DNA from 4 places in the Pseudomonas reactans genome. Region 1 is predicted to be linked to each of the others. Evidence: predicted binding sites of a transcription regulator. Region 1 holds the regulator's gene; each other region holds the start of a gene.
The links. Region 1 encodes FliA, which starts transcription of late flagellar genes. Its sites were predicted from a motif close to CTAAAGTTTNNNNNNNNNNNGCCGNTAA; they were not measured.
Positions count from the first base shown of each region.

Region 1 (7,533 bases):
GTATTCAGAAGGCAGGACAAGGCCAGGAAGAGGGCGTTCTGCTGGAGCCAAGCATGGCTGAGAAGCTGCAGCGTTCGTTGATTGACGCCGCACAGCGCCAGGAAATGCAGGGCCAACCGGTGATCCTGCTGGTGGCAGGCCCCGTCCGGGCGATGTTGTCGCGGTTTGGGCGTTTGGCAGTACCGAATTTGCACGTTTTGGCTTATCAGGAAATTCCTGACAACAAGCAAGTGACTATCGTCGCGACAGTAGGGCCCAACGGCTGAGGGTAGTGGGTTATGCAAGTTAAGCGTTTTTTCGCCGCCGATATGCGTCAGGCCATGAAACTGGTTCGTGATGAGCTGGGCGCCGACGCCGCGATTATCGGAAACCGTCGTATTGCCGGCGGTGTCGAGCTGACCGCTGCCCTGGATTACACCCCCCAGGCCCTGGCGCCACGCGTGCCGAACATGGAGCTCGAAGACGAGTTGCGCAAAACCGCTTCGCGCATCGTTTCGGCCCAGGCTGAACTGAGCATGCGCGGCGACAGCGATGCCACCACCAATCGCCAGTTGTTCGCCGGCCTGCCGTTGACCGCTGCCGAGCCACTGGTCGAGCCGACGTTCAAAGAACCGCCGCGTCCTGCTGCGCCTGCCCCGGCGCCTGCGGTTGACCAGCGTGTGTTCGACTCGATGCGCTTTGAACTCAATGGCCTGCGTGAACTGCTGGAAGTGCAGTTGGGCTCGCTGGCCTGGAACCAGCTGCAGGGCAGCAAGCCGCAACAGGCCAACCTTTGGCGTCGGCTGCAACGCATCGGCCTGTCTGGCCCGTTGTCCCGCGACCTGTTGGCTCTGACCACTGAAATCGACGAGCCTCGCCAGGCCTGGCGCATGTTGCTGGCTCATTTGGCGCGGATGATCGTCACGCCGGAAATCGAACCCCTGGAAGAGGGTGGTGTAATTGCTATGGTCGGCCCTGCCGGCATGGGCAAGACCACCACCCTGGCCAAGCTGGCTGCCCGCTACGTCCTCAAGTACGGCGCGCAGAATATCGCGCTGGTGAGCATGGACAGCTACCGTATTGGTGCCCAGGAACAGCTCAAGACGTTGGGCCGAATTCTCAATGTGTCGGTGACCCATGTAGATCCGGGCCAGTCCCTGGCCAATGCCCTCGACCCACTGCTGCGCAAACGCGTGGTGTTGATCGATACCGCTGGCCTGCAAGCCAGCGACCCGGCATTGCGCATGCAACTGGAAAGCCTTGCCGGGCGTGGCATCAAGTCGAAGAATTACCTGGTGCTTGCAACCACCAGCCAGAAACAGGTTCTTACCGCTGCGTATCACAGCTACAAACGCTGCGGCCTGGCCGGTTGCATCCTCACCAAGCTCGATGAAACCGCGAGCCTGGGCGAGGTGCTGAGCCTGGCCATCAGTCATGAATTGCCGGTCGCCTACCTGACCGACGGGCCGCGGATCCCGGATGATCTGCATCTGCCGCGCCGTCATCAGTTGGTCAGCCGTGCAGTCAGCGTGCAAATGCAAGAAGAGCCTAGCGAGGAAGCGATGGCCGATATGTTCGCCGACCTTTACCACAACCCGGCAAAACGGGTTGGTTGAGGCAGGATGAACACCGTGAAATGTATCTACATCGATGGTCTGCAAGCGATTCACGCGGCCAAGCCATGTAGCCTGCGTCTAAGCAAGACAAGGTAAAGAAATAAAATGGGCAGCATGCATCCCGTACAGGTGATCGCGGTGACCGGCGGCAAAGGTGGCGTCGGGAAAACTAACGTGTCAGTGAATTTGTCCCTGGCCCTGGCAGAGCTTGGCCGTCGTGTCATGCTGCTGGATGCTGACCTGGGGCTGGCGAACGTCGACGTTCTGCTGGGGCTGACGCCCAAACATACCCTGGCCGATGTGATCGAAGGCCGCTGTGAGCTGCGCGATGTGCTGCTGCAGGGCCCCGGTGGCATTCGCATCGTGCCGGCCGCCTCCGGCACCCAGAGCATGGTGCACCTGAGCCCGGCGCAGCATGCCGGCCTGATCCAGGCTTTCAGTGATATCGGCGACAACCTCGACGTGCTGGTGATCGACACCGCCGCCGGGATCGGCGAGTCCGTGGTCAGCTTCGTGCGCGCAGCGCAGGAAGTGTTGCTGGTGGTCTGCGATGAACCCACCTCGATCACCGACGCCTACGCCCTGATCAAACTGCTTAACCGCGACTATGGCATGAACCGCTTCCGCGTCCTGGCCAACATGGCCCAGAGCCCGCAGGAAGGGCGCAACCTGTTCGCCAAGTTGACCAAGGTCACGGATCGCTTCCTCGATGTCGCCTTACAATACGTCGGCGCAGTTCCCTACGACGAGTGTGTGCGCAAGGCTGTGCAAAAGCAGCGTGCAGTCTACGAAGCGTTCCCTCGTTCCAAATGCGCATTGGCGTTCAAGGCTATTGCCCAGAAGGTCGATACCTGGCCGTTGCCTGCCAACCCGCGGGGGCATCTGGAGTTTTTCGTCGAGCGATTGGTGCATCAGACGAGTGCAGGACCCGTGCTATGACAGCAACCGGCTACAACGCGTACAAGAAGTCTGCCCGTGACAGTCAGGGCGAGTTGATCGAGCGCTACGCGCCCTTGGTCAAGCGCATTGCCTATCACTTGCTGGCACGCCTGCCCGCCAGCGTCCAGGTCGAAGACCTGATCCAGGCGGGCATGATCGGCCTGCTTGAAGTGTCGACCAAATACGACGCGAGCAAGGGTGCGAGTTTCGAGACGTACGCGGGTATCCGTATCCGTGGCGCGATGCTTGATGAGGTACGTAAAGGTGACTGGGCGCCGCGTTCGGTGCATCGCAATACGCGCATGGTCAGTGATGCAATTCGCGCAATTGAAGCAAAAACCGGTCGCGACGCTAAAGATCACGAAGTTGCGGCCGAACTCCAATTGAGTCTCGACGATTACTACGGGATTTTGAACGATACCTTGGGCAGCCGCCTGTTCAGTTTCGACGACCTGTTGCAGGACGGCGAACACGAAGGGCTGCACGAGGACGGCGCGAGCGCTCATATGGAGCCATCGCGTGACCTGGAAGATGAGCGTTTCCAGGGGGCGTTGGCGGATGCGATTGCCAATTTGCCGGAGCGTGAGCGACTGGTGTTGGCGCTGTACTACGACGAAGAGCTGAACCTCAAGGAAATCGGTGAGGTCCTGGGGGTCAGCGAGTCGCGGGTCAGCCAGTTGCACAGCCAGTGCGCAGCCCGCTTGCGGGGGCGTTTGGGAGAGTGGCGAGCGCGCTGACAGGCAGTGTGGGGACACTGCAGACGATACCGCGAGGGCCTGGCCTTTGCGGGTTCGACCCGTGGTGCCCCGGCAGTCCTTTTTGTGTAATGCCTGTTGATTGAAATGGCGCGTCCAGGTGCTGGGCGCGTTTAAGACTGCTTGGAGGTCGAATTGGACAAGAACATGAAAATCCTCATCGTTGATGACTTCTCAACGATGCGGCGGATCATAAAAAACCTGTTGCGTGACCTTGGGTTCACTAACACGGTCGAGGCGGATGACGGCATTACGGCGATTCCGATCCTCAACAGCGGCAGCATCGACTTTCTGGTAACGGACTGGAACATGCCGGGCATGACCGGTATCGACTTGCTGCGCCACGTGCGCGCCGACGAAAAACTGCGCAGCCTGCCTGTGCTGATGGTGACCGCCGAAGCCAAGCGTGAGCAGATCATCGAAGCCGCCCAAGCCGGGGTAAACGGTTACGTGGTCAAGCCATTCACTGCATTGGCCTTGAAAGAGAAGATCGAGAAAATCTTCGAACGCATCCACGGCTAATGCCATCGCGGGGGAGCTATGGAGCATAAAGAAACGTCACAGGGAGACTTCGAGTCGACCCTGAAAAAGCATGCTCACCAGTTGGTCGACAGCCTTGAAAAAGGCCAGTTCGGCGACGCGGTGCAGTTAATCCATGAGCTCAACCAGACCCGTGACCGCGGCCTGTACCAGGAAGTGGGCAAGCTCACACGCGAGCTGCACAGTGCGATCGTCAATTTCCAGATTGACCCGCATATGCCCCAGGCCGAGGAAATCTCCCAGATCACCGATGCCACCGAACGCCTGTCTTATGTGGTCAGGCTGACTGAGGCGGCGGCCAACCGCACCATGGACCTGGTGGAGAACGCCACGCCCCTGGTCAATGGCATGGCCAATGAAGCCCAGGCCCTCAGCGTTGACTGGGGCCGCTTCATGCGTCGGGAAGTGGGCGCGGAAGAGTTTCGTGAATTGGCGCGTCGGGTCGAAGGGTTCTTGTCACGCAGCGAGCAGGAAAACCGCACGGTTTCCAGCAACCTCAACGACATTCTGCTCGCCCAGGATTACCAGGACCTCACCGGTCAGGTGATCAAGCGTGTGACCCAGTTGGTCACCGAAGTGGAAAGCAACTTGCTCAAATTGGTGCTTATGGCAGGCCAGGTTGACCGTTTTGCCGGTATTGAACATGACCGCGAAGCGATCCTCTCGGAAAAAGATCCAAAAAAACATCTCGCCAAGGGTGAAGGTCCGCAGATTCATGCCGATAAACGTGAAGACGTTGTATCGGGTCAAGATGATGTTGATGACCTGTTATCCAGTTTAGGCTTCTAAGGAGCACCCACATGAGCTTCGGCGCCGATGAAGAAATCCTTCAGGATTTCCTTGTAGAGGCCGGCGAAATTTTAGAGCAGTTGTCCGAGCAACTGGTCGAGCTGGAAAGCCGACCGGATGATGCGAACCTGCTCAATGCAATTTTTCGCGGTTTTCACACTGTAAAAGGGGGCGCCGGCTTCCTCCAGCTCCATGAGCTGGTGGAGTGCTGCCACATCGCCGAGAACGTGTTCGACATCCTGCGCAAGGGTGAGCGTCACGTTGATTCGGAATTGATGGACGTGATTCTCGAAGCACTGGATGCGGTCAACGGCATGTTCAGCGAGGTGCGCGACCGTGCACCGATCACTGCCGCCACCCCGGAGCTGCTGGCCGCCCTGGCGCGCCTGGCGGAACCCGCCGACACCTCGGCAGCGCCTGTGGTCGAGGCGGCGCCCGAGCCTGTGGCCGAAGCCGAAGCGGATGTGACCGACAGCGAGTTCGAACAGTTGCTCAACTCCCTCAGTGCCGTGAAGGCCGAGGCTGAGGCACCCAAGGCGCCCGTCGCTGCGCCAACCAGCGAAGACATCACCGACGCTGAGTTCGAATCCCTGCTTGACCAATTGCATGGCAAAGGCCAGTTTGCAGCGGACGCCGTGGCACCTGCCGCTGCGCCCGAGGCGCCTGCGGCTAAAGCCAATACCGACATCACCGACGACGAATTCGAAGCGTTGCTCGACCAACTGCACGGCAAGGGCACCTTCGTGGCCGACGCCTTGCCGGAAGTCGCCGCCACCGCCGCAGCGCCTGCCGCAGCCAGTGCAGCACCGGCTGGCGACGGCCTGATCTCCGATCATGAGTTCGAATCGCTGCTGGACGAATTGCACGGCAAGGGCAAGTTCAGCGAAGTGGCTCCGGCCGCTGCTGCTGTTGCCACGGTTGCCGCCAAAGCCGCCGCGCCGGCTCCGGCCGCCAAGCCTGCGCCTGTAGCGGCTCCTGCTCCAGCGCGTGCCGCCGCAGCACCGGTTGCCGAGAAGCCTGCCAGTGAAGCCGAAACCACCGTGCGGGTTGATACCGCACGCCTGGACGACATCATGAACATGGTCGGCGAACTGGTACTGGTGCGTAACCGCCTGGTGCGCCTGGGCCTGAGCAGCGGCGATGAAGCCATGCAAAAGGCCGTGTCGAACCTCGACGTGGTCACCGCCGACCTGCAAACCGCCGTGATGAAAACGCGGATGCAGCCGATTAAGAAAGTCTTCGGCCGCTTCCCGCGCCTGGTTCGCGACCTCGCGCGCCAGTTGAAGAAAGAGATCAACCTGGAACTGGTGGGTGAAGAAACCGACCTCGACAAAAACCTGGTCGAGGCCTTGGCCGACCCGCTGGTCCACTTGGTGCGCAACGCCGTCGACCACGGCGTGGAAACCCCGGAAGAACGCGAGGCCTCGGGCAAATCCCGCAACGGCAAAGTGATCCTGGCGGCGGAGCAAGAAGGCGACCATATCCTGCTGTCGATTACCGACGACGGCAAAGGCATGGACCCGACCATCCTGCGTAACATCGCGGTCAAGCGTGGCGTGATGGACAAGGACGCCGCCGACCGCCTGACCGACACCGAGTGCTACAACCTGATCTTCGCCCCGGGCTTCTCGACCAAGACCGAAATTTCCGACGTGTCCGGCCGTGGCGTCGGCATGGACGTGGTGAAGACCAAGATCAGCCAGCTCAATGGCTCGATCAACATCTACTCGACCAAGGGCCAGGGCTCGAAGATCGTGATCAAGGTGCCGTTGACCTTGGCGATCATGCCGACCCTGATGGTGATGCTGGGCAACCAGGCGTTCGCCTTCCCGCTGGTCAACGTCAACGAGATCTTCCACCTCGACCTGTCGCGCACCAACGTGGTGGACGGCCAGGAAGTGGTGATCGTGCGCGACAAGGCGTTGCCCCTGTTCTACCTCAAGCGCTGGCTGGTGGCATCGGCCAAGCATGAAGAGCAGCGCGAAGGTCATGTGGTGATTCTCTCCGTGGGCACCCAGCGCATCGGCTTTGTCGTCGATCAACTGGTGGGCCAGGAAGAAGTGGTCATCAAGCCTTTGGGCAAAATGCTGCAGGGAACCCCGGGCATGTCGGGTGCGACCATCACCGGTGACGGTCGGATCGCGCTGATTCTCGATGTTCCGAGCATGCTCAAGCGTTACGCCGCTCGGCGTATTTGATTCTGGTGGGGCAGGGCGGTAGTGCCCGCCCCGCCTAACGGAGTGTTTATGGCAGTCAAGGTCCTGGTGGTGGACGATTCGGGTTTCTTCCGCCGCCGCGTCTCGGAAATTCTTTCCGCCGATCCAACGATCCAGGTGGTCGGCACGGCCACCAACGGCAAAGAGGCGATTGATCAAGCCATTGCGTTGAAACCGGACGTGATCACCATGGACTACGAGATGCCGATGATGGATGGCATCACCGCAGTCCGGCACATCATGCAACGCTGCCCAATCCCGGTATTGATGTTCTCCTCGCTCACGCACGAAGGCGCCCGGGTCACCCTGGATGCGCTGGACGCCGGCGCGGTGGACTTCCTGCCGAAGAATTTCGAAGACATCTCGCGCAACCCCGAGAAGGTCAAGCAACTGCTGTGCGAGAAAGTGCACAGCATTTCGCGCAGTAACCGTCGTAGCCTGTTCAGCGCTCCCGCGCCGACGCCTGCACCGGTTGCGGCACCGGCTGCGCCGACGTCATCGTTTGCTCGCCCAGCGCCTGCGCCGGTTGCACGGCCTGCCGTGGCGCCGGTTCGCGCCGCTGCGCCTGCCGCTACCCACTCGCCTGCGCCGAAACGCAAGGCCTACAAGCTGGTGGCTATCGGCACGTCCACCGGCGGCCCGGTGGCCCTGCAACGCGTATTGACCCAACTGCCGGCCAACTTCCCGGCGCCGATCGTG
Region 1 covers NZ_JACAQP010000051.1:10,385-17,917, forward strand. The annotation lists gene flhA (flagellar biosynthesis protein FlhA) at 1-266, shown strand, start outside; gene flhF (flagellar biosynthesis GTPase FlhF) at 279-1,595, shown strand; gene fleN (flagellar synthesis regulator FleN) at 1,701-2,534, shown strand; gene fliA (RNA polymerase sigma factor FliA) at 2,531-3,271, shown strand; gene HX793_RS30340 (chemotaxis response regulator CheY) at 3,437-3,811, shown strand; gene HX793_RS30345 (protein phosphatase CheZ) at 3,830-4,618, shown strand; gene HX793_RS30350 (chemotaxis protein CheA) at 4,630-6,816, shown strand; gene HX793_RS30355 (protein-glutamate methylesterase/protein-glutamine glutaminase) at 6,865-7,533, shown strand, end outside.

Region 2 (7,533 bases), on a different contig from region 1:
GCGCATCACGGCAATGGCATGGAACAGCTGCAACAGCAGTTGGACGGGCGCATCAGCGTGTTTGTCGGCCAGTCGGGCGTGGGCAAATCCTCGTTGGTCAACAGCCTGCTGCCGGAAGTCGAAACCCGCGTCGGCCCACTGTCGGAACTGTCCGGCCAGGGCACCCACACCACCACCACCGCGCGGTTGTTCCACTTCCCCGGCGGCGGTGAGTTGATCGACTCCCCCGGTATCCGCGAGTTCGGCCTCGGCCACGTCAGCCGCAGCGATGTGGAAGCAGGCTTTATCGAGTTCAACGACCTGATCGGCACCTGCCGTTTCCGCGACTGCAAACACGACCGCGAGCCGGGCTGTGCATTGCTCAAGGCGTTGGAGGATGGGCGTGTGCAGCAGCAACGGATGAATAGCTATCGGTCGATTATTGCGAGTTTGCCGGAGAGCAGTTACTAACTGCCTACTCCTGTAGGAGCGAGCTTGCTCGCGAGGGATGCACAGACGACGTGGGCATCCTGGATGAACGCGTTATCGTTGACGCTTTTCGCGAGCAAGCTCGCTCCTACAGGTAGGTATGAAAAGGCCGCGATCATCGCGGCCTTGTTGTATGTGAAGCTTACGACCCGGTACCAGGCACCGTAGGATCCTTCACCCCACCATCATCAAACAAATTCAGCTTCTGGCGCAGCTCATGCGCCGGCAGCGGCTCTTGCCCTGGCGGAATGGCATTCGGGTCAACCGGTACTTCACCCGGCGCCCCCTCACCCTGGGTCGGCGCTGGCGGCGGCTGATCACCTTCAATCGCACGCTGGGCCTTTTTGGTCAGCACCACGATATCGATCCGGCGGTTGACCGGGTTGAACGGGTCTTGGTGATCAAACAGCTGCGACGAAGCAAACCCCACCACCCGTGCCACTTGCGGGTCCGGATAACTGCCGGCAACCAGCGCGCGGCGAGCGGCGTTGGCGCGGTTGGCCGAGAGTTCCCAGTTACCAAAATCACCCTGGCCTGCGTACGGCTTGGCGTCGGTATGGCCACTGATGCTGATCTTGTTCGGCACCGCCTTGATGGTGTCAGCCATGGCCAGCAGGATGTCTTCAAAGTACGGCTTCAAGCGCGCACTGCCGGAGTCGAACATCGGCCGGTTGGCCGCGTCGGTGATCTGGATGCGCAAGCCTTCCGGCGTGATCTCGAAGGAGATCTGGTCCTTGAATTTCAGCAATTGCGGGTTTTCTTCGACCTTGGTTTGCAGCTCCTGCAGCAGCAGCTCAAGGCGTTCCTGCTCGACCTGTTCGGCCATGGACTCGACCGTGTCGCGCTCAATCGGGATTTTCTCCTGGGGCGACTCGGTCTTGATTTCCGGGTTGATGGTGCGCTCAGGTGCCAATTGCGGCGAACCGCCCAGGTCGATCACGAAGGGCGTGCCGCTTTCCGAGAAACCAATCGGGTCTTTGAAATAGCCGGCGATGGCGATCTTCTGTTCCGGCGTGGCAGTGGACATCAGCCACAGCACCAGGAAGAACGCCATCATCGCCGTCGCAAAGTCGGCGAAGGCGATTTTCCAGGCGCCGCCATGGTGCCCCGCAGCGAAGCGCTTGACGCGCTTGATGATTATCGGCTGGTTGTTTTCCATGGCTTAGCGACCGCGAACCGCTTGTTCCAGCTCGGCGAAGCTTGGGCGATGTTTCGGGTACAACACCTTGCGGCCAAACTCCACCGCCAGGGACGGCGGCATGCCGGAAGCCGAAGCGACCAGACTGGCCTTGATCGATTCGTACAGGTTGATTTCTTCCTTGGCGTCATGGGCCAGGGAGGTGGCCAACGGGCCGAAGAAGCCGTAGGCCGCGAGAATACCGAAGAACGTACCCACCAGTGCCGCACCAACGTGCATGCCGATAGCGGCCTGGTCGCCTTCGCCGAGAGAGGCCATGGTCACCACGATACCGAGTACCGCCGCCACAATACCGAAGCCCGGCATACCGTCGGCGATGCCGGTCACGGCGTGGGAGGGATGCTCCAACTCTTCTTTAAGGCTGAACAACTCCATGTCGAACAGGCCTTCCAGCTCATGGGGGGCCATGTTGCCAGAGGACATGATGCGCAGGTAGTCACAGATGTAGGCGGTCATGCGCTCGTCTTTGAGCACAGCCGGGTACTTGGCGAAAATCGGGCTGGCGGCGGCGTCTTCGATGTCGGCCTCGATGGCCATCATGCCTTCGCGGCGGCTCTTGTTGAGGATCTCGTAGACCAGCCCCAGCACTTCAAGATAGAAGGTGTGGGTGAAGCGCGAACCGAACATCCCCAGCGACTTCTTGACCACGTGCATAGTCATGTAGCCGGGGTTGGCCTGCAAGAATGCGCCGAACGCCGCACCACCGATGATCAGCACTTCAAAGGGCTGGATCAACGCAGCAATTTTACCGTGGGACAGGACGTAGCCACCGAGCACACTTGCGATGACGACGATGATGCCGATAATTTTAGCCATAGGGGATGAGTACTTGCGCCGTCGGGTTCATGGACATATTGGGTGTAGCAGAAAACTCTTGTTCTACTTATCGGCAAAACTGCGCCAGACTATAGCCCGTTAAGGCGAAAAGCCAGTTCGGCCCGCTCCGGGCGTGTAGACCGCAAGTGATGATCGCGCCCCTATCATGGCTAATGAAACGACAGTCCCAAGTGCAAAACCCAACTCTCTCGCCGCTTGGATCAAGCGCCTGGACGATGTGCTACTGCCTGTTCCACAGGCCAGTCACGACCGTGTGTGCAAAGGCATCCGCGACAGCCGCAGTTCATTGCGAGATATTGCCGAGCTGATGCAAAGCAGCCCGGCGCTCGTGCTCAGCGTGATGCGCGAGGCCAACAGCCATACCCATGGCAGCCTGGCGGAACCGGCGGAAAACCTCGAAGTGGCGCTCAACCGCCTGGGCCTCAAGCGCGCCGAAGAACTGCTGGCGCGCCTGCCGTCGGTGCCGGCCAATGAGATCCCCGTGGCGTTGCGTCAACTGCTGCTGGTCAGCCAGCACGCGTCGCAGCAAGCCAACGGTTTGTTCGGCAGCCGCCTGGCGCGACTGTGGCAGGACATTCACTGGGGCAGTCTGCTGTTTCTGTCGCCGCTGTGGCCGATGGCGGTCGCCTACCCCAAGCTCCTGGAAGAATGGGAGCTGCGGGTGATCCACAAAGGCCAATCGGCGCGCGAGGTCGAGCAGGCGTTGTTCGGCGTGCGCTTGCTGGACCTGTGCGTCGGCCTGACCGAAGCCTGGCACCTGCCGATCTGGGTGTCCCAGGGCTACAAGCTGCTGATGAGCGAGCAACGCTTGCTTGTCAAGGCGCTGCACATCGCCCGCGAAGACGACCCACTGCGCCACCAGCAATTGCTCGACGCTGAACCCAACCTGCGCCGTTGGCTGAACCAGCCGGCCAATACCGTGCTGCTGGCCAACGGCCTGGCAATGTCGGCCCAGGAGTCCTGGACCTGCCCGCACACCGAACGCTGGCAGCTCCTCACAGCGCTGTACCTGCAACAGCCCCTGGGCGAGGTGCAGCAGCAGGTTCACCAACAAGCGGTCACCAGCGCCCGCACCACCTTGATGCCCGACCTCTGGCACCCGGCGCTGTCGCTGATCTGGCCGTGGCACGTGCAGAAGATTCATCGCGGCCTGCTCCCAGCGCCGCCGCCCACCGCCGAGGCTCTGGCCGTGTGGCGTAAGCGCTGCACCGAACTGCTGGTGGAACCGAGCCGCTTTGCCAACGCCATGCACCTGACCACCTGCGCCAAGGAGGCCTTGGTGGCCAGTGGCATGCAGCGGGTCATGTTGTTGATGGCTGACCGCGCCATGAGCACCTTGCGTGTGCACCAGGCCGATGGCCTGCCGAAGGATGCGGCCAATTTGAGCCTGGACGTGGTCAACAGTACGTTGCTGCAGCGCTTGCTGGAAAAATCCGCCCAGGTACGCCTCAACCCTGAAAACCATGCGCAATTCTCGGCCTTGCTGCCGCCGATCCTGCGTCGCCTGTTCACCGGCGAACACCTGTTGCTGCGCTCGCTGAGCTGCAATGGCAAGGTGGTGATGCTGATGGTGGCCGACCAGGGCGGCGGGCCATTCTCGGAAACCACCGTGCAGGCCTTCGGTAAAACCGCCCAATGCATCGAGAAAGCCCTGCACTGCTTTACCAACCGCAGCGCCTGATGCTTGCGCTACAATCGCCGTCTTTTATCGCCAACATTTGTGCCCAGGAGACCTCACATGCCTGACTTCTCTGGCTTGCCGCTGGTGATCGAATCCAGCGACCTGCTTGGTCGCCTCGATGCCGAACACCTGATACTGGTGGACCTCACCAGTGCCGCCCGCTACGCCGAAGGGCATATCCCCGGCGCGCATTTCGTTGACCCCAAGCGCACCCAACTGGGCCAGCCGCCGGCACCCGGCCTGCTGCCCAGCAAGGCTGATCTTGAGAAACTGTTCGGCGAACTGGGCCACACCCCGGACTCCACCTACGTGGTCTACGACGACGAAGGCGGCGGCTGGGCCGGACGATTCATCTGGATGCTCGACGTGATCGGCCACCAGAAGTACCACTACCTGGACGGCGGCCTGCTGGCCTGGCTGGAAGAAAAGCATCCGGTCTCCACTGACGTGCCCGCCCCCATCGGCGGTCCGGTCAGCCTCACGTTGCACGATGGCCCCACCGCTACCCGTGAATACCTGCAAAGCCGCCTGGGCGCCGCCGACCTGGGCATCTGGGACGCACGCGGTCCGCTGGAGTATTCCGGCGAGAAGGTCCTCGCCGCCAAAGGCGGGCACATTCCCGGCGCCGTGAACTTCGAATGGACCGCCGGCATGGACAAGGCGCGCAACCTGCGTATCCGCCGTGACATGCCGCAGATCCTCGAAGATCTCGGGCTGACCCGCGACAAAGAAATCATCACCCACTGCCAGACTCACCACCGCTCTGGCTTCACCTACCTGGTGGCCAAGGCGCTCGGTTATCCGCGAGTCAAAGGTTATGCCGGTTCCTGGGGCGAATGGGGCAACCACCCCGACACCCCCGTCGAGATTTAAGGTTTAAGGACAGTTATGAAAAAGCAGTTGTTTATCCTCAGCCAGTACTTGCTGCCGCACCACTTGCTGTCGCGCCTGGCCGGCTGCATCGCCGAATGCCGCGTGCGCTGGTTCAAGAATGCCTTCACCACGTGGTTCGCCAAGCGTTATCAGGTGGACATGTCCCAAGCCCTGGTTGAAGACGTGACCGCCTACGAGCACTTCAACGCCTTCTTCACGCGCGCCTTGAAAGACGGCGCGCGCCCACTGGATCAAACCCCAGGCGCGGTGTTGAGCCCTGCCGATGGTGCGGTCAGCCAACTGGGCCCGATCGAGCATGGCCGGGTGTTCCAGGCCAAGGGCCACAGCTTCAGCGTGTTGGAATTGCTGGGGGGTGATTCGGCCGTAGCAACGCCGTTCATGGGTGGTGATTTCGCCACCATCTACCTGTCGCCGAAGGACTACCACCGGGTACACATGCCGCTGGCCGGCACGCTGCGTGAGATGGTCTACATCCCGGGTCGCATCTTCTCGGTGAACCAGACTACCGCCGAAAACGTACCTGAGCTATTCGCGCGCAACGAGCGCGTTGCCTGCATTTTCGACACCGAGCGCGGCCCGATGGCTGTGGTGTTGGTGGGCGCGATGATTGTGGCGTCGATTGAAACCGTGTGGGCCGGGCTGGTGACGCCGCCGAAGCGCGAGCTGAAAACCTTCCGCTATGACGAGGCCGCACGCGCGCCGGTTCATCTGGAGAAAGGTGCGGAGTTGGGTCGCTTCAAGCTGGGTTCGACCGCGATTGTGCTGTTTGGGCCGGATCAGGTGAAGTGGGCTGAGGAGTTGGCGGCAGGCACTCCTGTGCAGATGGGCCAAGGCATAGCACTGCCAAAAGCCTAACGCACAACCCAATGTGGGAGCGGGCTTGCTCGCGAATACGGAGTATCAGTCGACACATCAGTGACTGAACTATTGCATTCGCGAGCAAGCCCGCTCCCACATTTTTTACCGCATTTTTTCAGTTACAACTGCCCGTCGCGGTCACGAAAGCCCAGCAGATACAGCACGCCATCCAACCCCAACGTCGAAATCGCCTGCTTGGCCGACTGCTTCACCAACGGCTTGGCGCGGAACGCCACACCCAACCCCGCAATCGCCAGCATCGGTAAATCATTCGCTCCGTCGCCGACCGCAATGGTCTGCTCCAGACGCAAACCTTCCTTGTGCGCCAATTCCTTCAGCAGGTCCGCCTTGCGCTGAGCGTCGACAATCGGCTCGACCGCCACGCCGGTCACCTTGCCATCCACCACTTCCAGCTCGTTGGCGAACACGTAGTCAATGCCCAGCTTGGCCTGCAATTGCTTGGCGAAGTAGGTGAAGCCGCCGGACAGGATGGCGGTCTTGTAGCCCAGGCGCTTGAGTTCGGCGAACAGGGTCTCGGCGCCCTCGGTCAGGCGCAGGGAGGCGCCGATGGAGTCCAGCACGCTCACGTCCAGGCCTTTGAGCAGCGCGAGGCGCTCCTTGAAGCTGGCGCGAAAATCCAGCTCACCGGCCATGGCGCGCTCGGTAATTTCGGAAACCTGCTCGCCCACACCGGCGGCTTTGGCCAACTCGTCGATGACTTCAGCCTCGATCAGCGTGGAGTCCATGTCGAACACCGCCAGACGGCGGTTGCGGCGGAACAGCGAGTCTTCCTGGAAGGCGATGTCGACATTCAGCTCCTGGGCCACGCTGAGAAACTCGGCGCGCAAGGCCTGTGGATCAGCCGGCTCACCGCGCACGGAGAACTCGATGCAGCCCTTGCCTTTGTCGGCCGGGGTGTCCAGCGGCATACGACCCGACAGACGGTCGATATGGTCGATATTCAGGCCGTACTGCGCGGTAATGGAGCTGACGCGTTGCAATTGTTCGGCGGTGACCTTGCGGGTGAGCAGCGTCACGATGTGGCGTTTCTTGCCCTGGCCGGCCACCCAGTGCTGGTAGTCCTCTTCGGACACCGGGGTGAAGCGCACCTGTTGATCCAGCTTATACGCCGTAAACAGGATGTCCTTGAGTACCGAAGACGCCTGTTCAGTGCTCGGAATCTCGACCAGGATGCCGAACGACAAGGTGTCGTGGATCACCGCCTGGCCGATGTCGAGAATGTTCACACCACCCTGGGCCAGAACGCCGGTAATGGCTGCGGTCAGACCTGGGCGGTCCTCCCCCGTGATGTTAATCAGGACAATTTCGCGCAAGGCGCACCCCCAGGCTGGAAAAAAACCGCATTCTACCCACTTTCAGTGACCATCGGGCACAGCCAGCGCTTTGCCGGTTCTAGGGCTGTCGCTATACTGCGCGTCAACTTCACGGACCAAGAGCCGAGCGCAAGTGAACCGGCCCACGCCAGTAAAAACCGATAATTTCTTCCTGCTGATCTTCCGGGCACTGCGCCACCGCCGTGTACCGATCGCATTACGCATCGCCAGCCATAACGTGATCCTGGTCGCCCTGGCCCTGG
Region 2 covers NZ_JACAQP010000006.1:401,480-409,012, reverse strand. The annotation lists gene rsgA (small ribosomal subunit biogenesis GTPase RsgA) at 1-450, shown strand, start outside; gene motB (flagellar motor protein MotB) at 611-1,627, opposite strand; gene motA (flagellar motor stator protein MotA) at 1,631-2,482, opposite strand; gene HX793_RS08250 (HDOD domain-containing protein) at 2,649-4,184, shown strand; gene HX793_RS08245 (rhodanese-like domain-containing protein) at 4,242-5,057, shown strand; gene asd (archaetidylserine decarboxylase) at 5,073-5,933, shown strand; gene serB (phosphoserine phosphatase SerB) at 6,056-7,270, opposite strand; gene HX793_RS08230 (AhpA/YtjB family protein) at 7,404-7,533, shown strand, end outside.
Region 2: the regulator FliA is predicted to act here: its motif matches at 2,550-2,577, upstream of motA (flagellar motor stator protein MotA).

Region 3 (7,533 bases), on a different contig from region 1:
ACCTCGCTCGATCACTTCGGCGAGCATACCTTGCCATTGAGCATTGATTACCAGGTAAGCCTGGGCCATTTGCGGGTCTTGCATCGCTTCGTCCCAGGCATCCAGCCACAGCGCCCAGCCTGCATCGGCAGTGCTCGGAAGGCAGTCACGCAGAAAACCCACGAAGGCTTCCAGAGGTGGTGCTTCTGCCAGAGGCGCCCGCACTTCGTCCAACTGTTCGTTGGCAAACCGCACAAAGGCTTCGCGGCGCAGCTCTTTCCAGTCGCTGAAGTAGTGATAGACGTGGCTACGGGACAGCCCGGCATGTTCGGCCAAGTCGCGGGTGGACACATCGGCAAACCCCCTGCTGCGAAACAGCTCCAGGGCGGCGGCGATGATCTGGTCTTTGCGGTCGATACGCGACATAGGCAATTCCTTTCGGCGCCAGCAGATAAGCGGCGCTTGCTTTTTGAGCGATCGCTCAAGGATACTTGAGCAGTCGCTCAATAATAGCGTCTATCATCCCTTTGGTGCACCCATGACATCCGTCACCCCTCAAATCCTGATCGAAGAAAGCAAGAAAATCGGCCAGCAATCCGCCGGCCAGACCCTCAAGGCGATCGCCAAAGCCTATCCCGGCAAGCTGTTAGGCACGCTGTCATTGGTCGCACTGGAAAATGCCCTGCTGCTGGCATACCCGTTGTTTGCCGGGTTTGCGGTGGATGCAATCATTCGTGGCGATGCCAGCAACGCTCTGTTCTATGCCGCCGTGGTCCTGGCGTTCTGGGTTGTCGGCGCGGCACGCCGGGCGCTGGACACCCGAACCTTCACCCGGATCTACGCCGACCTGGCGGTGCCGGTGATTCTGAACCAGCGCCTGCAGAACCACAGCACCTCCAAGTCAGCGGCACGGGTGGTGCTCGCACGGGAATTTGTCGACTTCTTTGAGAAGCACGTGCCGATCATCGCCACGGCGCTGGTATCGATTATTGGCGCGGCGGTGATGCTGATCGTGATCGAGCCCTGGGTCGGCCTCGCGTGCCTGGGCGCACTGCTGCTGTGCATCACGCTGTTGCCGCGCTTTGCCCAACGTAACCAAGCGCTGCATGAGCGCCTGAACAATCGCTTGGAAAAGGAAATCGGTCTGGTGGAGAAAGTCGGTGCACCGACCTTGCGACGCCACTACCAGGTGCTGTCGCGCCTGCGGATCTGGCTGTCAGACCGCGAGGCGGCTGCGTACCTGTTTCTCGGTACGCTGGCCGCCTTGCTCTTTGTGGTCGCCATCAGCCAGTTGGCCTTGTCCCCCGCCGTCAAGGCCGGCCACGTGTACGCGGTCATGACTTACCTGTGGACCTTCGTCACCAGCATGGACGAAGCCCCAGGCATGGTCGACCAACTGGCGCGCCTCAAGGACATCGGCAAGCGCGTGGACCCAGGGCTGGGCGACCGCTAGGTCTTAACGAAACCGATCCACCTCATGCCGCAAGCCTGCCGCCAGGGTCTCCAGTTCCTTGGCGGTGATCGCCAGGTTCGACACCACTTCGCGCTGCTCGCTGTTGGCCAGCGCGATGCTCTGCAGGTTGCTGCTGAGCAAGGTTGCGGTGCTGCTCTGCTCCTGGGTGGCAGTGGTAATCGCCGCGAACTGCTGACCGGCCGAGCGGCTTTGCTCGTCGATGCGCGCCAGGGCCGACGCCACGTCGGCGTTACGCGACAGGCCTTCCTGCATCAACACATTGCCGCGCTCCATGGTGCTGATGGCGTTGCCGGTTTCCTGCTGGATACTCTGGATCATCCCGGAGATCTCGTCAGTGGCCTCTCGGGTACGCGACGCCAGGTTGCGTACCTCATCGGCGACCACGGCAAAGCCTCGGCCTTGCTCACCCGCACGTGCGGCTTCGATGGCGGCGTTGAGTGCCAGCAGGTTGGTTTGCTCAGCAATCGAGGTGATCACACCGACGATCCCGCCGATTTCCTGGGAGCGCTGGCCGAGCGTGTTGATCACCGTGGCCGTGCTGTTCAGAGCAGTGGCGATGTGTTCCAGGGACGACGAAGCCTCTTGCATCGAGTTGCGCCCGATACGGGTTTGCTGGGCGTTTTCCTGGGCCAGCCGTTCGGTGCTGCCCATATTGTCGGCGATGTTCAGCGAGGTGGCGCTGAACTCTTCCACGGCGCCGGCCATGCTGGTGATCTCGCCGGACTGCTGCTCCATGCCTTCATACGCGCCACCGGACAACCCGGACAACGCCTGGGCGCGGCTGTTGACCTCTTCGGCCGCCTTGCGGATATGCGAGACCATGGTCGACAGCGCTTCACCCATCTGGTTGAAGCTGCGCGCCAGTTGGCCGATTTCGTCATGGCTGGACACATTCAGGCGTGCGCTCAAATCACCCGCACCCAAGGCTTCGGCCTGGCGCACCAGGTCGCCCAACGGCGCTAATTTGCTACGCAGCAGCCAAACCGTTGCGCCGACCGCCAGCAACATGGCCAGGACGCTACCGATCACCAGGCGGATGCCGACGTCCCACGTCACCGAGCGAATCTCAGCCTTGGGCATGCTCGCAACGACTGCCCATGGCCCGCCTTCGAAGGGCACCGAGACGCTGTAGAAGTCTTCGTTCTTGTCCGCCCAGAAGCGGCCCGCACCTGGCGTTTTGGCCAGGTCCAGCATCACTGGGATCGCCTGGTCCAGCGCCTGCACACCCGCCGGCGGCACCAGCCAGCGCTTCTGCTCGTCCAGCAACGCCAGGGAGCCGGTCTGGCCGATACGGAAGCGCTTGAGGTTCTCGAACTGGGCATTCTGCGCATCGGTGTAGTCAAACCCGATGAACAACACGGCGATGACCTGTCCGCTGCTGTCACGCACCGGGCTGTACTGGGTCATGTAGGAGCGGTCAAACAACACCGCACGGCCGATGTAGGTCTGACCGCTGAGCACGCGCTGATAGGCTGGCCCCTGACGATCCAGCACCGTACCGATGGCACGGTTGCCGTCCTGCTTGGTCAAGGAGGTGCTGATACGGATGAAGTCTTCGCCGCTGCGCACAAACACCGTGGCCACGCCGCCGGACATTTGCTTGAACTCATCCACTTCATCGAAGTTGTTGTTCAGCACTTCACTGCCCAGGTACAGGCTAGGGGTCTGTACCCCAGCCACAGTCACCGGCTGGTCTGCATGCACACTCAAGCCCGCGCCGAAGCGCTTTTCAAACAGCCCGCTCAAACGCTGGGTACTTTCGCGCAAGGTGCTGTGGAAGGTATTGAGTTGGTCGGCGAGCAAGCGCGCCTCACTGGCCAGGTGTTCCTCACGGGTCGCGAGGTTGGCGGAGTCGAGAGAACGCAAGGCAAACACCGTACTGCCGCTGATGACGACAGCCAGAATCACGGCTAACGCGAGGCCTAACTGGGAGGCAATCCGAGCACGAGGTTGAGACATGACAGCTCCTGGCCGAGGCCAGGATCATCCTGATCTCATAGCGCTGCTCGGCAAATTATCTAGTGGGAAGCGTTGGTGCACGATGGTTCCAACACACCTACTTCGGCGGGCCGAGGCAATACTTGAGCGAATCACAGGGGTATCGCGCAAACGATTGCACGAACGGTCTGTCGCCGCTCAGTCGAGACGTTCGACCTGGGGCAATTCCATGGCCTTGACCTCTGCCTGCAGAAACTCCGCCAAACGCCGTAATCGCTCGCCGCCGGGGCGGGTTTTCGGCCACACCAGGTAATAATTTTCGCGACTGGCGACCGCCGTCGGCCAGGGCAGGCTCAGCCGCCCTTGGGCCACATCTTCGGCCACCATCAGCAAGTCGCCCATGGAGACGCCGTAACCTCGCGCGGCGGCGATCATGCCCAGTTCGAGGGTGTCGAACACCTGTCCGCCCTTGAGCGATACCTGGGATGACAAGCCCATGCGCTCCAGCCAATTGCGCCAGTCGCGACGGTCGGGCGTGGGGTGCAGCAGTTCGGCGGTGGCCAGGCGCGCCGCATCCCAGGGCCCATCCTCCAGCAGATTTGGCGCACCTACCGGGATCAGCAATTCCGGGAATAGATAACTGGCCTCCCAATCCGCCGGAAAATGCCCGTAGCTCAGCAGTACCGCACAGTCGAACGGCTCCTGGTTGAAGTCCACCTCGTCCACGCTCATCCAGGCGCTGGTCAATTGCACTTCGTTGCCTGGCTGCAACGCCCGGAAGCGGCTGAGCCGCGCCAACAGCCAACGCATGGTCAGGGTCGACGGCGCCTTCATGCGCAGGATGTCGTCTTCTGCATTCAAGGTATGGCAGGCCCGCTCCAGCGCGGCGAAACCCTCGCGTACGCCGGGCAATAGCAGGCGCGCCGCTTCGGTGAGCTGCAAAGTGCGGCCACTGCGCTGGAACAGGCGGCAGGCGAAGTGCTCTTCCAACGTGCGGATATGTCGGCTCACCGCACTTTGCGTAATCGACAACTCCTCCGCCGCACGGGTGAAGGAGTTGTGCCGGGAAGCGGCCTCAAAGGCCCGCAAAGCGTAAAGAGGAGGAAGACGACGGGACATTGGGAAAGCTCCGGCAGCGCAATGCGCAAACCCTACCAGAATCGAACAGGCATGAGTTTTTATCATGTGAATGATCGCATTTATCCCTTTGTGCAATCAGCTGAGAGCGCCGAGAATCAACCCTTCCCCAACTCTCCGACTTCTCGAGTGTGATGATCATGCAACATCCAGCACGTACCGAACTCTGGGCCATTCTGCGGCTGTCAGGGCCGTTGATTGCCTCACAGTTGGCGCACATGCTGATGGTGCTGACCGACACCCTGATGATGGCGCGCCTGAGTCCCGAAGCCCTGGCCGGTGGCGGCCTGGGCGCGGCAAGCTATTCGTTCGTGTCGATCTTCTGTATCGGCGTGATTGCCGCCGTAGGCACGCTTGTCGCCATCCGTCACGGCGCCGGTGATATCGAAGGCGCCACCCGCCTGACCCAGGCCGGGCTGTGGCTCGCCTGGCTGATGGCCTTGGCGGCTGGCTTACTGCTGTGGAACCTCAAGCCGCTGCTGCTGATGTTCGGCCAGACGGAAACCAACGTGCAGTCGGCCGGGCAATTCCTGACGATCCTGCCGTTCGCGCTACCCGGTTACTTGAGCTTCATGGCCTTGCGCGGCTTTACCAGCGCTATCGGCAAAGCCACTCCGGTGATGGTCATCAGCCTCAGCGGCACAGTACTGAACTATCTGCTCAACCACGCACTGATCGAGGGCATGTTCGGCCTGCCCAAGCTCGGCCTGATGGGCATCGGATTGGTCACCGCCATCGTCGCCAACGGCATGGCACTGGCGCTGATGTGGTACATCCGCAGCAACCGCGCCTATGCCGCCTACCCACTGGCCCCCGGCCTGATGCGCCTCAATACCCAGTACCTGCGCGAGTTGTGGCGCCTGGGCCTGCCGATTGGCGGCACCTATGCGGTGGAAGTCGGGCTGTTTGCGTTCGCGGCGCTGTGCATGGGCACCATGGGCAGCACGCAGTTGGCGGCGCACCAGATCGCGTTGCAGATTGTGTCGGTGGCGTTCATGGTGCCGGCGGGGATGTCCTACGCGGTGACCATGCGCATCGGCCAGCATTACGGCGCCGGGCAGTTGCTGCAGGCACGCCTGGCCGGGCGTGTCGGCATAGGATTTGGCGCAGCGGTGATGTTGGGATTTGCCGCCGTGCTGTGGCTTTATTCCGACCCGTTGATCGGGCTGCTCATCGACCATAACGACCCGGCGTTCCACGACGTGATCGTCCTGGCCGTCAGCCTGCTGGCCGTGGCGGCGTGGTTCGAGTTGTTCGACGGCGTGCAAACCATCGCCATGGGCTGCATTCGCGGACTCAAGGACGCCAAGACCACCTTCCTGATCGGGGCGGGCTGCTATTGGCTGATTGGGGCACCGTCGGCCTGGCTGATGGCCTTCACCCTGGGCTGGGGGCCGACCGGCGTATGGTGGGGCTTGGCGCTGGGCCTGGCGTGCGCGGCAGTCAGCCTGACCTGGGCGTTTGAAGCGAAGATGAAGCGGATGATTCGGCAGGAAGGCGCCGAGCCCGAAACCCGTGGTGGGTTCCAGGCTGCACAGCCAGATTAAAGCCCCTCGCCCACGCGGGCTTGCTGGCCATTGCCGAAGGTCAGGTATTCCACCAACTCCGGCAACGGCAGCGGCTTGCTGATCAGGTATCCCTGAGCCTGGTCGCAGCCAAACAGCCTCAACAGCGCAAGCTGCTCCGGCGTTTCCACGCCTTCAGCGACCACTTCGAGATTGAGGTTGTGCGCCAGGTTGATCATGGCGTGCACCAGCTTGCGGTTCTCTTCGCGCTCTTCCATGCCGCCGACAAAGCTCTTGTCGATCTTCAACAAAGCAATCGGCAGGCTGTTGAGGTGCACGAACGATGAGAAGCCGGTGCCAAAGTCATCCAGGGAAAACCGCACACCCAGGCGGCCGAGGGCGTCCATGGTCTGCTTGACCAGGTCGCTGCGGCGCATCACGGCGGTTTCGGTGAGTTCAAACTCCAGCCACTGCGCCTCCACGCCCCGCTCGGCAATCAGCCGACTGAGGGTGGAGAGCAACTGGCTGTCCTGGAACTGGCGGAACGACAGGTTGACCGCCATGTGCAGCGGCGGCAGGCCGCGTTCGCGCAGGTCCTGCATGTCGCGCAGGGCGCGGGAGATCACCCAGTAGCCCAACGGCACGATCAGCCCGCTTTGCTCGGCCAGGGGCACGAACTCACTCGGCGGCAACAGCCCCCGCTCGCCATGCCGCCAGCGCACCAGGGCTTCAAGGCCGACGATGTGCCCGTCGTCCAGGTCCAGGCGCGGCTGGTAATGCAGCTCCAGTTCGTCACGACGCAGGGCACGGCGCAGCTCACTTTCCAGGTCGGCCAGGCTGCGTGCGTTGCGGTTGATGCGTTCGTTGAAAATATGAAAGGTGCAGCCCTGGGTGCTCTTCGCCTGTTGCATGGCGATATGCGCATGCCACATCAGCGGGTCGGCGCCAGCACGTGCGCGGGCATGGGCCACGCCCAGGCTGCAGCCGATCAGCAGGCTTTCGCCATCCACCCAGTAGGGTTCGGCCATGACTTCGGTGATGCGCTCGGCCATCCACTCGGCACGCTGAGGTGCGCGACGGGTGTCGATCAATAGCGCGAATTCGTCACTGCCCAGGCGCGCCAGTTGGTCTCCAACCTCAAGCTGGCTCTTGAGCCGCGAAACCACTTGCAGGATCAGCCGGTCGCCGGCCTGGTGGCCGAGGGCATCGTTGGCGTGACGAAAATTGTCGAGGTCCAAATGGCCGAGGGCCAGGCCACGGCCTTCATTCTCGGCCAGGCGCGCGGTCAGCAGGGTCTGGAAACCCTGGCGGTTGGCGATCCCGGTGAGCGGGTCCTGTTCGGCCAGGCGTTGCAGGGTGTTTTCCAATACACCGCGCTCGCGGACGTGGCGCAGGCAGCGGCGCACTGTGTCAGCATCCAATACATCCCGTACCAGCCAATCGCTGACGCCAAGCGGCGAAACCAACGGTTCCTGCTCCAGCAGCAATACACACGGCAGG
Region 3 covers NZ_JACAQP010000004.1:79,575-87,107, reverse strand. The annotation lists gene HX793_RS03805 (TetR/AcrR family transcriptional regulator) at 1-405, opposite strand, end outside; gene HX793_RS03800 (ABC transporter six-transmembrane domain-containing protein) at 518-1,432, shown strand; gene HX793_RS03795 (methyl-accepting chemotaxis protein) at 1,436-3,412, opposite strand; gene HX793_RS03790 (LysR substrate-binding domain-containing protein) at 3,590-4,510, opposite strand; gene HX793_RS03785 (NorM family multidrug efflux MATE transporter) at 4,663-6,075, shown strand; gene HX793_RS03780 (putative bifunctional diguanylate cyclase/phosphodiesterase) at 6,072-7,533, opposite strand, start outside.
Region 3: the regulator FliA is predicted to act here: its motif matches at 3,512-3,539, upstream of HX793_RS03795 (methyl-accepting chemotaxis protein).

Region 4 (7,533 bases), on a different contig from region 1:
TTAATCTGTTTTATGAAAGGCGCCTTTGGCGGCGGCTTTGCCATCGTCGGTATTCCGCTGCTGTCGCTGGTGATGGACCCGATCACTGCTGGCGGCTTGCTGGCGCCGCTGTTCATCGCGATGGACCTGTTCGGCCTGCGCTATTGGAAACCGTCGACCTGGTCAAAGCCCGACCTCAGGTTACTGGTACCTGGGTTGGTGGTCGGGATTGGCGTTGGCTACCTGCTTTTTCGCGTACTGGATCACCGTGCGATTGCCATCGTGATGGCGGTGGTTACGCTGGTGTTTGTCGGCCTGTGGTTCAGGGCCGGGGGAAATGTCAATGTGAAGCTGCGTTCAACACCGAAGGCCGTGGCCGCTGGGGTCACCTCGGGAATCACCACCATGGTTGCGCATTCCGGTGGGCCACCGTTGGCGATGTACTTGCTGCCACTGGGCCTGAGCAAACAGGTTTACGCCGGGACCACCAGCCTGTTTTTCACCGTGGGCAATGTGCTCAAGGCGATTCCCTGGTTGATCCTCGCCAGGCCTACCGGCAACGTGTTGGGCCTGGCGCTTATCTGTTTGTTCGCCGTGCCCAGTGGCGTGTGGCTGGGTTGGCGGCTGCATGCGCGGTTGGATCAGCGCCAGCTCTATCGCGCCTGCTATGGCTTGCTGATTATCACGGCGCTGAAGCTGTTGTGGGACGGGATTGGAGGGTACTGGGCCTAGGGGTGGAACCTGCGTCCCAACGCATCCAGCCGCACTGCAATCGGCGGTAACCGCTCGCTGCTGCGCGCCAGGGTTTCCACATCGTCAGCGGTGCTTTGCGCGATGCTCTGCACCGACTGCAACCGCCCGACAATCTCCAGGTTCGCCGTGGTCTGTTCGCGGGTGGTGGTCACGATCCGGCCGTTCAAGTCGTCAATGTGCGCGATGTCATTGCCTACTGCGCGTAGCATGTCGACGGCCACCTGGCTGTCTTCCACGCAACGCTCCACGCCTTGACGGCTGTCGTGCATGGCTTCCACCGCTTGGCGGCTGCCGTGTTGCAGGCCTTCGATGATGGTTTTGATTTCCTGGGTGGACACCGCCGTGCGCTGCGCGAGGCTGCGCACTTCGTCGGCGACCACGGCAAAACCTCGGCCCTGCTCGCCGGCGCGGGCGGCCTCGATGGCCGCGTTGAGGGCGAGCAGGTTGGTCTGGTTGGCGATGCTGTTGATCACTTCGAGCACGGTGCCGATCTGCTCGGCTTGCACGGCCAGGCCCTGCACGGTTTCGTGGGTGCCGTTGAGGCGGGCGGCCAACTGCGTGATTTCCTGCTGGGCACGGCTGACGCTTTCCTGGCCGCGCTGGATCTGTTGGCTGGCCTTGCCGGCGTGGTCCACCGCTTGCTCGACGTGCACGGTGATGTGGCCCATGGCGTCTTCCATGCGCTGCATCGAGCCGGTCATCTGGGTGATCTCGGCCAATTGGTGCCGCGCGCCTTTTTCCAGGGTACCGCTGGCGCTGGCCAGTTCCTGGCCGAGTTGGCCGAGGCCGTGGGAGTCGCGGGCGACGCCGTCGATCAGGTGCGTGATCTGTTGCAGGAAGTGGTCGAAGCGCTTGGCCAACGACACATGTACCTTGCCTTCGCCTTGGGTGGTTTGCGCACTGAATTGGGACGTGACTGCGAGCATCTTCTCCAGCATTTCCTGGCTCTCGACCGCTTCGGCCTGGCTGTGCACGGCAAGGTAGAGCAGCGCGACGGTTTCCATCACCACGTAGAACGCATGGACGAACACCATGGTCCAGCCGCCATGATGTTCCATTACAAACACCGGGAAGCCTTGGTGTTGCAGGGCATGGAACACCACGTGATGCGCGGCGATAGTGGCGGCGGCGACCAGGATCGGCAACCAGTCACGATAGAACGTCAGCACCGCCAACAGCGCGAAGATCCCGAAGTGCAATTCGATCACGCCCTGGGCCTGGTTGATGTGCAGTGCCGCCATGACCATCAGGCCCGCGCCGAGGGCGCAACGCATCACGCGAGTGCCGCCTATGGCACGGTACAGCGCCGTGAGCACTACGCTGGTGCCGCCGCCGATCAGGGCGGCTTGCATCAAGGTGTCGTGCCAGAACGCCAAGCCCAGGGAGAACAGGAACATCAACCAGATCAACGCCAGCATGATGCGGTCGGCTTTACGGTAGTGCTCGAAAAAACGCGCGCGGGTGGGCATTCACACTTACTCCATGGGGTCTGGCCGAATCAAAGTGAGGGGCAGGGTGGAGCGAATCAGTTTTTTTTGGTTTTTATTGGATTGCGTGATGCCAAACGGTTATCGGCATGCGGGGAAGGGACTTGAGGAACGGCTACCCGGGCGGGTAGCCGTTGATCGGGTTGCGATCAGAAGCTGTATTTGGCTGTGACGCCAAAACTGCGCGGGTTGCCGTAAGTGTCGGTCGAACCCCAGGTCGGGCTGGTGCCGATGGCGGAGTAGTAGGTGCGGTCGAAAATGTTGTTCACGTTCAACTGCAGGTCGAGGTGCTTGTTCACTTGGTAACCGGCCATCACGTCGGCAACGGCATAACTGCCTTGTTCCAGGCGATAGGTATTGCTGTTGGCAAGCACCACGTCGTTGTACATGCGGCTCTGCCAGTAGACGTTGCCACCGATGCGCAGTTTTTCCAGTGGGCCCTGGAAGCGGTAGGAGGTGGTGAGCTTGAACAAACGTTCCGGGGTGTCGGTGTCGAAACGTTGGTTGTTGTTGGCCGCATTGGTGTCCTTGATGTAATGCGCGCGGGTGTAGGTGAACCCGCCACCGACCTGCCAGTTTTCGGTGAGTGCACCTTGCAGCTCAAGGTCGATGCCTTGGCTACGTACCAGGCCGGAGGCTTCGTAGCAGGCCATGATCGGGCAACCGGCTTGGCTCTCGGGCAGGGTCGCACGGTTTTTCTGGTCGATCTGGAACACCGCCAGGCTGGCGTTGAGCGCGCCGTTGAAGTATTCGCCCTTGATACCGACTTCATAGTTTTCGCCGACGATAGGCTCCAGCGGCTTGTCGGAGAAGTCGCGGCTGGTCTGCGGTGTGAAGATGTCGGTGTAGCTCGCGTAGACGGAATACTGGTCGTTCAGGTCGTAGATCACACCGGCGTAGCGCGTGAGGTTACGGGTGACTTTGTAGTCGCCGTCGCCTTGGCGGTCATCGTAGTCATACCAGTCCACGCGCGCGCCGAGGATCACCTTGAGCGGGTCTGCGAGGTTGAGGCGGGTGGTCAGGTAAACGCCATCCTGGGTGGTGATGCTGTGGCCTTTGCCGTCACGTACGAAGTCCGGTTTTGCCCCATTGAGCGGGTAATTGGTGTCGTAGGGGCTGTATTCCTTGGACGTGGCGTCGTAGATGCGCTTGCTGGTGCCGACCACCACTTCATGGGTGCGCCCGAACGCTTCGACCGGGCCGCTGAGGAACGTGTCCAGGCCGTACTGCTTGTCGTCCTGGTGGGATTGATAGGCGGTGCGCGCCAGTGTGGTCTGGTAGCGCGATTGGTAGGTGCCGGTGAACACGCCATCCAACTGTGAGGACGAGCCCGCGATGTGCAGCTTCCAGTCGTTGGCGAAGCGATGTTCGATATCACCGAAGACGGTGTCGATGGTCAGCTTCTTGTTTTCCCAGTCGGAGCCGGGGTTGGTGGAGCGGGGCAGGTTCAGGTGATGGCCGTCGGTGCCGATGGGCAGGCCGCCCCAGAAGAAGTTGGTCTGGTCTTCCTGGCGCGAGAAACCCAGGGTGGCGGTGGTGTTTTCGCTGAGGTCGGCTTCGCCGATCGCGTAGAACAGGCCGTGGTCGCTTTCTTCGCCTTTGCGGAAACTGTTGGCGTCGCGGTAGGAGCCGACAACGCGGCCACGCAGGGTGCCGCTGTCATTCAAGGCGCTGGAGGCGTCGAATTCGCCGCGATAATCGTCCCAGCTGCCGGCGGCACCGGTGATCGATACCTGCGGCGTGGCGGTCGGGCGCTTGCGCACAAAGTTGATCGCCGCCGAAGGGTTGCCGGCACCAGTGACCAGGCCGGTGGCGCCGCGAATCACCTCCACACGGTCGAACATCGCCAGGTTGGGCTGCACGCTGTTGGCGTAGCCGGAATAGGAACTCGGAATGCCGTCGAACATCATGTTGTCGATGTCGAAGCCACGTGAGCTGTACGTCTGTCGGCCAGGACCGCTGGATTGGCTGAGGAACAGGCCGGGGGTGTTCTTGACCACGTCGTTGACGCTGGTCATGGCCTGGTCGTCCATGCGCTGGCGGGTGATGACCGTGACGGCCTGGGGTGTTTCACGCATGGTCAGCGGGAGTTTGGTGGCGGTCGCCATCTCGCCGGTGGTGTAGGACTGGGTGCCTTCGGTGGTCTGGCCCAGTTGTTCAGTGCTGATCTGGGTGGCACCCAGCTCCAGTGGGGCGGCTTTTTCCGCCTCAGCGGCAAAGGCCGCCGTTGAACTCGCAAGGCAGACGGCCAACGCCATCAGACTGGGTGAAAAACCTTTGCCGCCGTGTTGTTGCACAGACATGGAACTGACTCTCCCCGAATGCCGTCCATGGCGAATAATAAAGGTGTTGATAATTATTCGCATCAGTGTGGCAGATTGAGCTTTCGGGAAAAAGCCTTTAATGAGAATTGGTTAATGAATTTTTCACATTTGATTAGCAGCGATTTGCCACCTCGCCCCTCAAAAACGTGACCTTGTTGGTCACTATTCGCGCGTTGGAATTGCCACGCGACTCGTCGCCTTGACTTCCCTCAGCGCCAGACTCGACTGAATCGACGCAATCCCCAACTGCCGCCGCAACACGCTCTCGACAAACTCGCTGTAGCTGTCCAGATCTTCCGCGAGGACCTGCAACAGGTAATCCGCATCGCCGGTGATCTTATGGCACGACAATACGTGCGGCAGCTCCTTCACCACGGCTTCAAACGCATCCGGCGCGTGATCGGTGTGGATGGCGAAACGCACATGCACGAACGCCATAATGTTCAACCCGAGCAGCTTGCGATCGAGATTGGCCTGGTAGTCTTTGATGACACCTTCCTCTTCCAGGCGTTTACGCCGACGCCAGCAGGGCGTGAGGCTCAGGGATAAACGTTCGCTCAACTGCGCGTTGGAAATACTCGCGTCTTCCTGCAGTAGCGCGAGGATGGCGAGATCGGTGTCGTCAAGAACGACCTGCTTGGTTTTATTTTTCATAACTCGGCGCTGTAGGGGTAAATATTCCCGATAAAACTAACAGTGCCGCAAATAAAAGCAAAGAAAGCCCAAGGCTGCCAGAACAAAATAGACCCTGTCTTTTACTGGCGGATGCCCACCCATGTTGACTGTTTTTAGCGAAGCCCACCGTTTGCACCATGGCACTGAACTCAAGGACGGCGTGCTCAAACCCTCGTTCGAACAACCCAGCCGCGCCGACACCGTGCGTGATCGCGTCAGGCAGGTGGGCCTGGGCGATATCATCACGCCGCGCCGCTTTGACCGGGCCTGTTACGTCAACGCCCACAGCGAACGCTACGTAGCATTCCTGGAGTCGGCCTGGGCCGAATGGACCGCCATTGGCCGCAGCCATGACGCATTGCCCCTGGTTTGGCCGGTGCGTGACCTGGCCAACCATCAAGTCCCGGACTTCATCGACGGCAAGCTCGGTTTCTTCGCCATGGACGCCGGCTCGCCGATTACCCGCACCACCTGGGATGCGGTCAGAACCAGCGCCGATATCGCCTTGACCGGCCTGGCGCTGATCGACGAAGGCCATCACAGTGCATTCGCCCTGTGCCGCCCACCCGGTCACCACGCAGCCCGCGAATACATGGGCGGTTATTGCTACCTCAACAACGCAGCGATTGCCGCGCAGCAAGCCATTACCCAAGGCGCCAAGCGCGTGGCGGTACTGGATGTGGATTTCCACCACGGCAACGGCACGCAGAATATTTTCTATGACCGCCCGGACGTGTTGTTCGTTTCCTTGCATGGCGATCCGGCAGTCTCTTACCCATACTTTTCCGGTGCCGCCACTGAACGCGGCGCGGGCGCAGGGGAGGGCTTCAACCTGAATTACCCGTTGCCGAAAAACACCACGTGGGCGCACTACCAAAACGCCTTGATCACGGCGTGCCAGCAACTGCGCGACTTCGCGCCCGAGGTGCTGGTGATCTCCCTCGGCGTCGACACCTTCAAGGACGACCCCATCAGCCACTTCCTCCTCGACAGCCAAGACTTCCTCGGCATGGGCGAAATCATCGCCAGCGTCGGCGTGCCCACCCTGTTCGTGATGGAAGGCGGCTACATGGTCGATGAAATCGGCATCAACGCCGTCAACGTGCTGCACGGTTTCGAAAGCCGCACCCGATAACAACAACCCGTCGACTTTTCTTCTGCCAAAACTCAAAAACATAACAAGAGGTTTTGTGATGAAAACAACCACGTCCGGGCTTTGTGAAAAGCCTGCGTTGCAACGCACCCTGAGCAACCGCCATATCCAGTTGATGGCCATGGGCGGTGCAATCGGCACCGGCCTGTTCATGGGCTCCGGCAAGATCATCGCGCTGTCCGGCACCTCGATCATCCTGATCTACATGATTATCGGGTTCTTCGTGTATTTCGTGATGCGCGCCATGGGCGAACTGCTGCTGTCCAACCTCAACTTCAAGAGCTTCGCTGACTTTGCCGGTGCTTACCTGGGGCCGCGCGCGGCGTTTTTCCTCGGCTGGTCGTATTGGTTGAGCTGGAGCGTGGCGGTAGTGGGGGATGCGGTGGTGGTCGGTGGCTTCTTCCAGTACTGGTTTCCCCATGTGCCGGCCTGGATGCCGGCGGTGGGCATGTTGCTTACGCTGTTTGCGTTGAATGTGCTGACGGTGAAGTTGTTTGGCGAAGTGGAATTCTGGTTCGCGATCATCAAGATCATCGCCGTAGTGACCCTGATTGGGGTGAGCGTGGTGTTGATCGCCAGCTCGTTTGTCTCGCCGACGGGCGTCACCGCTTCGCTGACGCACTTGCTGGATAAACAGGCCGCGTTTCCCAATGGTTTGTTCGGCTTTTTTGCCGGGTTCCAGATGGCGATTTTCTCCTTTGCCGGCACCGAACTGATCGGCACCGCTGCCGCCGAAACCCGTGCGCCGGAAAAGACCTTGCCCAAGGCGATTAACTCGATTCCGTTGCGCATCATCCTGTTCTACGTGCTGGCTCTGGCATGCATCATTGCGGTGACCTCATGGCAGCAAGTCTCGCCGAGCAAAAGCCCGTTTGTTGAGTTGTTCCTGGTGGCGGGTTTTCCGGCAGCGGCGGGCATCGTCAATTTCGTGGTGCTGACCTCCGCGGCGTCATCGGCCAACAGCGGCGTGTTTTCCGCCAGCCGTATGTTGTTCGGCCTGGCTGACCTGGGAGATGCGCCGGGGATCTTCCGGCGTTTGTCGAAGAGCAGCGTGCCGTTTATCAGCCTGGCGTTTACGACACTGCTGATGCTCTTGGGGCTGGTGTTGCTATTTGTGGTGCCAGAGGTGATGACCGCCTTCACCATCGTGTCGACAGTGTCG
Region 4 covers NZ_JACAQP010000007.1:410,629-418,161, reverse strand. The annotation lists gene HX793_RS10975 (sulfite exporter TauE/SafE family protein) at 1-711, shown strand, start outside; gene HX793_RS31545 (methyl-accepting chemotaxis protein) at 708-2,201, opposite strand; gene HX793_RS10965 (TonB-dependent siderophore receptor) at 2,369-4,522, opposite strand; gene HX793_RS10960 (Lrp/AsnC family transcriptional regulator) at 4,706-5,197, opposite strand; gene HX793_RS10955 (histone deacetylase family protein) at 5,319-6,353, shown strand; gene HX793_RS10950 (amino acid permease) at 6,412-7,533, shown strand, end outside.
Region 4: the regulator FliA is predicted to act here: its motif matches at 2,301-2,328, upstream of HX793_RS31545 (methyl-accepting chemotaxis protein).